DNA from 2 places in the Aureimonas sp. SA4125 genome. Region 1 is predicted to be linked to the other one. Evidence: riboswitches for the same ligand, from Rfam matches in the RefSeq annotation. Region 1 holds a riboswitch; the other holds the start of a gene.

Region 1 (5,492 bases):
CGAGACGATCGCCGACACGGCGCGCGTCCTGTCGCGCTATGTCGACGCCATCATGATCCGCACGACCTCGCACGACCGGCTCCTGGAAATGGCGGAGAATGCGACCGTCCCCGTGATCAACGGCCTCACCGACGACACACATCCCTGCCAGATCATGGCCGATGTCATGACCTTCGAGGAGAAGTGTGGACCCGTCGCCGGCAAGACCTTCGCCTGGAGCGGCGACGGCAACAACGTCCTGAACTCGCTGATCGAGGCGTCGAGCCGCTTCGGCTTCGCCTTGCGCATCGCGACGCCCGAGGGCTCCGAGCCCGACGCCGGGCGTATCGCGCGGGCCCGCAGCGAGGGCGGCCAGATCCTGACGACCTTCGACCCCGTCGAGGCCGTCACCGGCGCCGACTGCGTCGTCACCGATACCTGGGTGTCGATGGGCCGCGAGGATTTCGCCCGCGGCCACAACGTCTTTGCGCCGTTCCAGGTGAACGAGCGGCTGATGGCGCATGCCGCCCCCGACGCGCTCTTCATGCACTGCCTGCCGGCGCATCGCGGCGAGGAAGTCACCGACGGCGTCATCGACGGTCCGCAGTCGGTCGTCTTCGACGAGGCCGAGAACCGGCTGCACGCGCAGAAGTCGATCCTGGCCTGGTGCTTTGGCGAGGCCGGTCAGCATGGCTGATCCGGACAGCGGTCTCGGCGCCGAGACCGGCAGTGCCGGACTCGGGCGCCATCTCGGCGAGTTCGGCTTTGCCGGCGATGATGCGGTCGTGCCCTTCGCCGTCGAGAATCTCGATGCGCGCGGCCGTGCGGTGCAGCTCGGCGCCATGCTCGACGCCATTCTCGGCCGGCACGATTATCCCGAACCGGTCGCGCGCCTCCTCGCCGAGATGATCGTCCTCACCGTCCTCCTCGGGACGTCGCTGAAGTTCGACGGCAAGTTCATCGCGCAGACGCAGACAGACGGCCCCGTCGATCTCCTCGTCGTCGACTTCACCACGCCCTCCAGCGTGCGCGCCTATGCCCGCTTCGATGCCGAACGCGTCGCTGAGGCCGAGGCCGCCGGCCAGACCGATCCCGAGACCATGCTGGGCAACGGCACCATGGCGCTCACCGTCGACCAGGGCGGCCACAGCCAGCGCTACCAGGGCATCGTCGCGCTCGAAGGCGCGTCGCTCGAAAAGGTCGCGGAGGGCTATTTCCGCCAGTCCGAACAGATCCCGACGACTGTCCGGCTGGCCGTCGCCCGCATCGCCCGGCGCGGCGACGGAGGATTTCGCGAATCCTGGCGCGCCGGCGGCCTGATCGCGCAGTTCCTGCCCGAGGCGTCCGAGCGCATGCGCCTGCCCGACCTTCCCGGCGGCGACGCCCCGGAGGGCGCCGAGGATGGCTTGGGTTTCGAGCCGGACGACGCCTGGACCGAGGTCAAGGCACTGGTCGAGACCGTCCACGCGTCGGAACTCGCCGATCCCGAAGTCGGCGTCGAACGGCTGCTCTTCCGCCTTTTCCACGAGCGCGGCGTGCGCGTCTTTCCCCCGACGCCCGTCGAGGACGACTGCAGCTGCTCGCGCGAGAGGATCAAGGCGGTCCTCTCGAACTTCTCCGCCACCGAGATCGCGGAAAGCGTCGAGGACGGCAAGATCGAGGTCACCTGCGAATTCTGCAGCGAGAGCTACGTGTTCTCGCCGGACGAATTCGCCAAGGGCTGACATTTACGCTCAGTTCAGCAGCCGTTTCTCCGGTGCGTCGAGCGAAAATGCCGGGATCTCGACCTCGAAGATGCGGCCGCCGGCGGTCTCCATGACATAGTGCCCGCGCATGATGCCCGATGGCGTCGGCAGGGGGCAGCCGGAGGTGTAGCTGAAGCTGTCGCCGGGCGAGAGCACCGGCTCCTCGCCGACGACGCCCGGGCCGCGGACTTCCTCGACATGGCCGTTGCCGTCGGTGATGTGCCAGTAGCGCGACCTCAACTGGACGGTATCGCGGCTGCCGTTTTCGATCGCCACCTTGTAGGCGAAGACCCAGCGCCCGGCTTCCGGCATCGATTGATGCTCGAGATAGACCGGCGTCACCGAAACGGTGATATGGCGCGTCGTCGCCGTATAGTCGCCTTCGGGCTGAGGCTGGTGGGGATCGGTTTTCATGCGCCGTTATCGCCAACGGGCGGGCTCGGGTCAATGCGAAGCATCGGCCGGTGCGCGTTGGGGCAGGCAGGGAGAAGAGGATGCTCGACGGAAGCGTGAAGGCACGCCTCGATCCGGCGCTCGACGCACTGGCGCGGCAACTGCACCGGGCCGGCTTCAGTGCCGACGCGGTGACGGTGGCGGGCTTCGTGCTCGGGCTCGGCGCGGCGCTGGCGATCGGCCTCAACGCCTTCGGTCTCGGGCTCGGCCTGATCCTCGCCTCGCGGCTTGCCGACGGCCTCGACGGTGCCCTGGCACGCCAGACGCGGCCGACCGATCTCGGCGGCTATCTCGACATCGTCCTCGACTTCATCTTCTACGGCGCGATCCCGCTCGGCTTCGCTGTCGCCGACCCCGCAGCGAACGCGCTGCCGGCGACCGTTCTTCTGATGAGCTTCTACGCCAACGGCGCGAGCTTCCTCGCCTTCGCCCTGATGGCCGAGAAGCGCAAGCTCGTCGCGGCGGCGCGCGGACCGAAATCGCTGTACTTCACCACGGGCCTCGCCGAGGCGGGCGAGACGCTTCTCGTCTTCGTTCTCGCCTGCCTCTTTCCCGCATGGTTCGGCATCCTCGCCTATGTCTTCGCCGCGCTCTGCTTCGTCACCTGCTTCAGCCGCATCGCACTGGCCACCCGCGTCTTCAGATAGCGGCGAGGGCGCCGTCGATGTCCTCGAGGAGGTCGTCGATGTCCTCGAGACCGAGCGACAGGCGCAGGAGGCCGTCGGAAATGCCGAGCTCGGCCCGGACTTCCGGCGCGAGGTTCTTGTGCGTCGTCGTCGCGGGATGGGTGACGAGGCTTTTCGCATCGCCGAGATTGTTGGAGATCTTGACGATTTCGAGGGCGTTGGAGAAGCGGAACGCGGCTTCCTTGCCGCCGGCGAGTTCGAAGGCGACGAGGGTCGAGCCGCCGGTCATCTGCTTGGCGATGATCGCGGCGTCCGGATGGTCGGCGCGGCCGGGATAGAGCACTTTTGCCACGAGCGGCGAAGAGGCGAGGTGGTCGGCGACGGTGCCGGCGTTCCTGGTCTGGCAGGCGACGCGCAGCGGCAGCGTCTCCAGGCCTTTCAGCAGCGTCCAGGCGTTGAAGGGGGAGAGCGACGGGCCGGTGTGCCGAAAGTACTCGTGCAGGTTCTTGTCGATCCACTCCTTGCTGGACAGGATGACACCGCCGAGGCACCGACCCTGGCCGTCGATATGCTTGGTCGCGGAATAGACGACGACGTCGGCGCCAAGTTCCAGCGGCTTCTGCTGCATCGGCGTGGCGAACACGTTGTCGACAACGACCACCGCGCCGACCTCATGCGCGATCTTGGCGACGGCCGCGATGTCGACGATCTCGAGCGTCGGGTTGGTCGGCGTCTCCATGAAGAAAACCTTCGTCTCCGGGCGGACCGCGGCGCGCCAGGCGGCGAGGTCGCGGCCATCGACGAAGGTCGACGTGACGCCGGCGCGCCCGAGCATGGTCTCGACGACGTAGCGGCAGGAGCCGAACAGCGCGCGCGAGGAGACGATATGGTCGCCGGCCTTCACCTGGCACTGCAGCGCGGCGGCGACCGCCGCCATGCCGGAGGCGGTGGCGCGGGCGTCCTCGGCGCCTTCCAGCGCCATCATCCGCTCCTCGAACATGCGCGTCGTCGGATTGCCGTAGCGCGAATAGATGAAGCCGGGCTCCTCGCCCTTGAAGCGCGCCTCGGCAGCCTCGGCGCTCGCATAGACGAACCCTTGCGTCAGGAACAGCGCCTCGGAGGTCTCGCCGAAACCGGAGCGGACCGTGCCGCCATGGACCATGGCCGTCGCCGGTCGCAGCGTCCGTTCGTTCTTCTTCAACATGGCATCCCGCTTTCCGCCGTCCCGGCTGGCGGGATCGGCCATAAAAAAGACCGGCATGAGCGTCGCCGCACAGCCGGTCCTGGAGCAATGGCGTCCTGGGTCGGCCCTTTAGCGAGTTGTTTAACGTGGCTGCAAGCCGGCCGGCCAAATCACCACGAATTCCGACCCGACGATAATCCGCCGGTGGCCAGAGGTCAATTCTCTCTGCTAAAGCCTTTCGCGCGCGAGCCGCGCAAGTACGAGAGAAGGACGGGCCAAGTGAGCCGAATGCCAGGCGGAATCCTGCCCGACCGCGACATCGCGGCGCTGTTCGATATGGGCGCGATCGCCGCCGACCGGCCGCGCGACGCCGACCAGATCCAGCCGGCGAGCCTCGACCTGCGGCTGGGCTCCACCGCCTACCGCGTGCGCGCCAGCTTCCTGCCGGGCCGGGGTCGGACCGTGACGGAAAAGCTGGAGCGCTTCTCGCTGCACGCGATCGACCTGACGCCCGGCACCGTGCTCGAGACCGGCTGCGTCTATCTCGTGCCGCTGATGGAGCGCCTCGACCTGCCCGCCGGCATGACGGCGGCCGCCAATCCGAAATCCTCGACCGGCCGGCTCGACATCTTCACCCGTGTGATCGTCGATGGCGGGCAGGAGTTCGACAAGATCTTCGAGGGCTATTCCGGCCCGCTCTACATCGAGATCTCGCCGCGCACCTTCCCGATCGTCGTCCGGCCTGGCTCGCGCCTCAGCCAGATCCGCTTCCGCTCCGGCGGCGCTCTCCTGGGCGAGGCGGAACTGGCCGACCTGCACGCGCGCGAATGCCTCGTCGCCGCGGCCATGCCCAACATCGCCCATGGCGGCATCGCCCTGTCGATCGATCTCCTCGGCAATGACGACGGCCTCGTCGGCTATCGCGGCAAGCGCCATACCGGCGTCGTCGACGTCGACCGGCGCGGCGCCTACGACGTCGCCGCCTTCTGGGAGCCGATCCACCGGACCGGCACCGGCGAACTCGTGCTCGACCCGGACGAATTCTATATCCTCGTCTCCGGCGAGGCCGTCCACGTGCCGCCGGCCTACGCCGCCGAGATGACGCCGTTCGATCCCCTGGTCGGCGAGTTCCGGGTGCACTATGCCGGCTTCTTCGATCCGGGCTTCGGCCATTCGAGCGCCGGCGGCACCGGCAGCCGGGCGGTGCTGGAAGTGCGCAGCCATGAGGTGCCCTTCATCCTCGAACACGGCCAGATCGTCGGTCGCCTCGTCTACGAGCACATGGCGGGCCTGCCCGATCGTCTCTACGGCCTTGACCTCTCTTCGAATTACCAGGCGCAGGGCTTGAAACTGTCGAAGCATTTTGTTTGATAAACACATGCCGGAGGCTCGGCGATTCGCCCGCTTTGTTCGTCTTGAATACGAACAACAGTTGACTGTCTGCGTGATTGCTCCACTATGAGGCGGTGCCGTTGGTGCGCGCGCGGGGCCGGTCATTTGACAAAT
Region 2 (5,492 bases), 1.6 Mb from region 1:
GCGCATCTGGTCGGCACTCGCAAAGGACAGCCGCCCCTGCGCGCCGATCACCTTGTGCAGCGTCTTCAGGTCGATCGCGGCCGTCTCCTCGGCGACGATCAGGAAGACCGTGCCCTTCTTGTCCTTGACGAAGAGGTTCTTGGTATGGCCGCCGGAGATCTCGCCCCGCAGCGCCCGGCTTTCCTCGACGGTATGGAGCGGCGGGTGCTCGACCGTCGTCGTCGCGATGCCCTGGCGGCCGAGAAAGGCGAAGAGGTCGTCGCGCGAGAGCATGGGCGGTCCGGTCCGAAATGGCGTTGCGCCGACGTAGCGGTGTCGCCGCCGCCGATCAAGAGCGGGCAGCGCTCCGGAGCAATGCTCACGGCGGCGCGCGCCGAGGCGATGCCATCGGCGACGCGCCAGGAAGCGACACCATCCGCCCCGCTCCGGGCGCCCAACGCCTTCGACAGGGCCGCGAAATTTTTCAGCACCGAGCGCACAGGATGCCTGTTGCAATGCCCGGCGCTTTCCGGCATACAGCGCTCATCCGCAGCGCCTAGCGCTGCCGGGAGCGGGCGGGCGTAGCTCAGGGGTAGAGCACAACCTTGCCAAGGTTGGGGTCGAGGGTTCGAATCCCTTCGCCCGCTCCAATTTTTTTTTAAGATCGCAGTGATTTATGAAAGCTCGCTTTTGCGGGCATTTTTGCTGTTCAGGCTGCGGAAGCAGGGCGGAAGCACCCGCTAAGTCGTCTCCCTCCGCTCTCCCGTGATGCGGGCGGCCGCGCCTCAAGATCAGCCGCCGCTGCCGAACGACTGCCAATAGACTGGCTCCGGCTCGCGCCCGACATTCGACGGCGCCGTCGGCAGCAGATATGCCCATCGGATCTTCGCCCGGTCGGCCGCGGGAATGCTCTACCAGTGCCATGCCGTCATGCTGCGGGTTGGATGCCCGATCAGACTGAAGGCGCAGATCGAAAGCGCAGCAGCCCGTCCCATAACGACCGCACCGGCTCACGCAACCGAGGATCCGAGATGCCGACCTCCTCAAGAGTGAGGTTTGCCCGACCATTGTTGCAGGGTGCGCAGCTAACAACGAGGTTGGCCAGCTCGTTTGTGCCGCCTCTGGCGTGCGGTAGCAGGTGATCGTACTGCAGCCACATCCCTTGAAAAGCGGCATGCTGGTCGATATTTCTCGGTCCCCAACGGAGCGCCGACGGGTAGGACATGCGGATGAGACTACGAATCTCCGCCCGTACGACGGGAATGCCGCAGAAACGGCAATGATAGCCGTCCCTGGCGATGAGGGCCCGCTTCTCGGCTGTGGTCGGCATTCGCAGCGCAGTCCGCCGCTCTTTCGGCAGGAACGATGACGTGTCGACCTTGATCACTGGCCGGCTGGTTGGCCCGCCGACACCCCATAAGGACTCAGTCCATTCGGTAATTGCCGGCATGTCCGCCAGGCGGATCAGTTCGTCCGCCAGCTTCGTCGCGCCGAGATTATGAGCCGTGACGGCCGCGTCGAGCAGTCGAGCAGTCTCCGCAATCTCAGGAACCGGGATGCGGAGGCAGTTCCGTTCGGGGGCGGAGTCGGTCATCTGGCCACTACGGCATACGTGTGATGTTTTGCCAAGCGCAGTCCTTCGGCGCCGGAGCCTTGCGCGCGCTTTCGGGAATGGCCCTCGGAGCCGCAGGCTCTCCCAAGAGCGGCAATTTGCCGGTCTATCCACAGCTGTGACTCTACCCTCGCTGAAGTCCATCGAAGGCGACAGCAACATTCCGCACGCGCATGTATCTGCTGCGCACCCTTCAACCCCGCTCCTGCAGCGGCAATCTCCTCCGCAACGTTGAATGAGTTGTTTAACGTGGCTGCAAGTCGACGGGCCAAATCACCACGAATTATGGCGTGACGATAATCCGCCGGTGGCCACAGGTCGGCTTTCTCTGCTAGCTTCGAATCACTGACGCGATGGAGAGGGCGAACCGCCTTCGAAACTGTCCGCCCTCGCCGTACCCCCGGCCCGTCAGTTGGTGACCCCTTACGGGGCCGCGCTGTCCTCGACCATCGGAGGGCAGTGTCCCCTCCGTGGTTCGTACGGTATGCCGGCTCGCCGGATTGAACAACCGGGGTTGCTGCTTTTTTCCGGCAGTGGCACCGTCGGACCTCAGCGAAGCGAGGATCTGGTTGGCGCAACGGCGGAAAGGGTTGCCGGCCCCTGGAACGACACAGGGGCCGGACTCTCTTGGATGCGCGGGTGCCACGCAACCCGCTGCGCCATGCGATTCACGGCCAGTTGCGTTGACCGCGTGTCCGTCAGCCACCGTCGGGCGGCCAGGCCGAATGGCTCATCCCTTCGAAGGAAGCAGCGTCCGGGAGTATGGCGCTCTCCACCGCTTTGACGGATGTTCTCCCAGACCTATCTGCTGGCCAGCCCGGCGCGACGCGTCGCCCCCGCCCCAGACTGGAACCGCATGACCCCACCCGTGCTGCGCGTGATTCTCGGCGACCAGCTTTCCGCGCGCCTCGACGTCGTCGCTGCGGCCGACCGGGAGAATGACGTCATCCTGATGGCGGAGGTGATGGCCGAGGCGAGCTATGTCCGCCATCACGTCAAGAAGATCGCCTTCCTCTTCTCCGCCATGCGCCACTATGCCGAGGCATTGCGTCAGTCGGGTTTTACCGTGCGCTATGTCCAGCTGGACGATCCCGGCAACACGCAGTCGCTGGACGGTGAGATTTTGCGCGCCGTGGAGGAGCTGGGGCCAAGCCGCGTCGTCGTGACGGAGCCCGGCGAATGGCGTCTCAGCGAGGGGTTCGAGGCGCTGCGGCTTGCCCTCCCCGTGCCGCTCGACATCCTGCCGGACACGCGCTTTCTGTGCACGCATGATCAGTTCAATGCCTGGGCGGGGGCGCGGCAGGAGCTGCGGATGGAGTTCTTCTACCGCGAGATGCGGCGGCGGCATTCCATCCTGATGGAGCCGGACGGCAAGCCGACGGGCGGGCGCTGGAATTTTGACGCCGACAACCGCAAGCCGCCGAAGGCGGGGCTCACCTCGCCGCCGAGGCTGAGCTTTGCCAAGGACGCGATCACGCTGGACGTGCTCGATCTCGTGCGAACCCGCTTCCCGGACGGCTACGGCCAGCTCGAGCCCTTCCATTTCGCCGTGACGCGCCGGCAGGCGCTGCGCGAGCTCGAGCATTTCGCCACGGAAATCCTGCCGCGCTTCGGCGACTACCAGGACGCCATGGTCAAGGGCGAAGCCTTTCTCAACCACTCGCTGCTCTCGGCCTATATCAATGCGGGCCTGCTCTATCCCCTCGAGGTCTGCGAGCGGGCGGAAGCGGCTTTTCGCGCGGGCGCGGTGCCCCTCAACGCGGCCGAGGGGTTCATCCGCCAGATCCTCGGCTGGCGCGAATATATCCGCGGCGTCTACTGGCGCTTCATGCCGGACTACGCCGCGCGCAATGCGCTGCAGGCGAGCGAAGCGCTGCCCTGGTTCTACTGGGGCGGCGAGACGAAGATGGCCTGCATGGCCGAGGTCCTCGCCCACACGCACGAGCATGCCTACTCCCATCATATCCAGCGGCTGATGATCACCGGCAATTTCGCGCTCATCGCCGGGATCGATCCCGCCGCGGTGCACGAATGGTATCTCGCTGTTTATGCCGATGCCTATGAATGGGTCGAGATGCCGAACACGCTCGGCATGGCGCTCCACGCCGATGGCGGGCTGCTGGCGTCAAAGCCCTATGCCGCGAGCGGCAACTACATCAACAAAATGAGCAATTACTGCCGCGGCTGCGCCTATGATCCAAAGGTCGCCGTCGGCGAGCGTGCCTGCCCCTTCAACGCGCTCTACTGGGATTTCCTCGCCCGCCACCGCGAGAGGTTCGGCGGCAATGCCCGCATGCCCTATGTCTATTCCACCTGGGACAGGATGGGAGAAACCAAGCAGGCCGCTTTGCTCGACCAGGCAAAGGCACATCTTCTCGCGATGCGCGAAGGGCGGCTCTGATGGCCAAGCGCGTCGCCAAGGCCGACCTGCCGGAAAAGATCTGCGCCACCTGCCACCGGCCCTTCAGCTGGCGCAAGAAATGGGCAAAAGTCTGGGACGAGGTTCGCTATTGCTCCGACGCCTGCCGCCGCAACCGGCCGAAGCCGCCGCAGGACTGAACGGCTCAGCCGGTCGTGCCGTCCATCCAGTCCGCGAACAGGGCGGACCAGTCGGCGGGCTCCCCTCCCGCCCGCCCCATGCCCCAGCCATGGCCACCGGTCGCAAAGACATGCAGCGCGGCCGGGACGCCGGCGATGCCGAGCGCATTGTACATCATCAGGCTGTTGTCGATCGGCGCGACGGGGTCGTCGGCCGACTGCGCGAGAAAGACCGGCGGCGTGTCGGCGCCGACGAGACGCTCGACGGAAAAGGCTTCGGCCTCGGCCCGGCCGGGATGACGCCCGAGGATCGCATGGCGTGCGCGCGTGCCGTCGACGGGCGGCATCATCGACAGGACGGGGTAGACGAGGCCGACGAAATCCGGGCGGGCGGATTGCGCATCCGCGGCATCGACCGGGCCTTGGTAACCGGCATCGGGCCGCACGGCGGTCATGCCGGCGAGATGCGCGCCGGCGGAAAAGCCGAGCATGCCGATGCGCTCGAAGCCCCCGGCGCGCACGAGGCGCATCGCGCGCTGCCCATCGGCGAAGGGCGCGGTGACCGACCAGCCCTCCCCCGGCAGTCGGTAGATCAGCTCGAAGGCGGTGATTCCCCGCGCCTGCAGCCAGCGGCAGGCCGGCACACTCTCCCGCCCCGCCTCGATCCGGCCATAGCCGCCGCCGGCGACGACGATGACGGCGGTGTCTGTCCGGCGCGACGGCTCGGCCGGCCGGTGGACCACCAGCCGCGGCCTGGAAACATGGCTGAGCGCTCCGCGCCCATCCATCCTTTCCGGCCCCGGCCCCGGCCCCGAAAGTCCCCGTCCGCCGGGCGGTTCACCCGGCCAGAGCGGCAGGTTCCTGGGCAAGGCGGCGACGGAGGGGGCTGTCAGGACGGCAGGAGCTTCCGCCAAAGCCGCCATGGCGATGAAGGACCGCCGGTCGACCAGGATGCGCGCCATGAACCACTCCCTTGCCCCGCCTGCCTATCACCGCACCGCGATCATCCCGTGGAGTGCGGCGCTCCATCGGCAGGCGCCGGTGCCGTGCCGCCTGCAGGAGGTCCTGTCGTGTCCCCCGATGTCGATTCCATGACCCCCTCCGCCGAAATGCCCGGTCTCGGAGTTCGGCTGTTCCCGGCTTCTTCCTTGCCACCGGCGTTTCCGGCCGCGGTTTCGGGCTTGGTCCCGGCCTCGACCGGCTGCCGGCTGGCTGTTGGTCGAGCGGGCGGCGGGCGACGCATCCGCCGTCGATTCCGAGCCGTTCCGCCTCTGGCGCTTTGCCGATGGCAGTCCGATCACGCTCGACGGCGGTTTCTGACGCTGGAGCGCCACCCCGAGTGGGGCGTCTGGGCAGACGGCTA

Evidence for each region. A riboswitch is a leader RNA that binds a small molecule or an ion and turns the genes downstream of it on or off. The one in region 1 is predicted to bind S-adenosylmethionine.
Region 2: another riboswitch for S-adenosylmethionine. It lies ahead of Sa4125_RS21560 (HNH endonuclease); the one in region 1 lies ahead of Sa4125_RS05580 (O-succinylhomoserine sulfhydrylase).

Annotation. Positions count from the first base shown of each region.
Region 1 covers NZ_AP025032.1:1,217,232-1,222,723, forward strand. Annotated here, with positions in the region: gene argF (ornithine carbamoyltransferase) at 1-676, shown strand, start outside; gene Sa4125_RS05565 (Hsp33 family molecular chaperone) at 669-1,703, shown strand; gene apaG (Co2+/Mg2+ efflux protein ApaG) at 1,713-2,138, opposite strand; gene Sa4125_RS05575 (CDP-alcohol phosphatidyltransferase family protein) at 2,219-2,824, shown strand; gene Sa4125_RS05580 (O-succinylhomoserine sulfhydrylase) at 2,817-4,007, opposite strand; SAM riboswitch at 4,096-4,173, opposite strand; gene Sa4125_RS05585 (2'-deoxycytidine 5'-triphosphate deaminase) at 4,275-5,357, shown strand; gene Sa4125_RS05590 (helix-turn-helix transcriptional regulator) at 5,484-5,492, shown strand, end outside.
Region 2 covers NZ_AP025032.1:4,555,683-4,561,174, forward strand. Annotated here, with positions in the region: gene Sa4125_RS21550 (prolyl-tRNA synthetase associated domain-containing protein) at 1-273, opposite strand, end outside; tRNA gene Sa4125_RS21555 (tRNA-Gly) at 555-629, shown strand; gene Sa4125_RS21560 (HNH endonuclease) at 932-1,573, opposite strand; SAM riboswitch at 1,804-1,881, opposite strand; gene Sa4125_RS21565 (cryptochrome/photolyase family protein) at 2,448-3,992, shown strand; gene Sa4125_RS21570 (DUF2256 domain-containing protein) at 3,992-4,150, shown strand; gene Sa4125_RS21575 (alpha/beta hydrolase) at 4,156-5,091, opposite strand; gene Sa4125_RS21580 (polyphosphate kinase) at 5,490-5,492, opposite strand, start outside.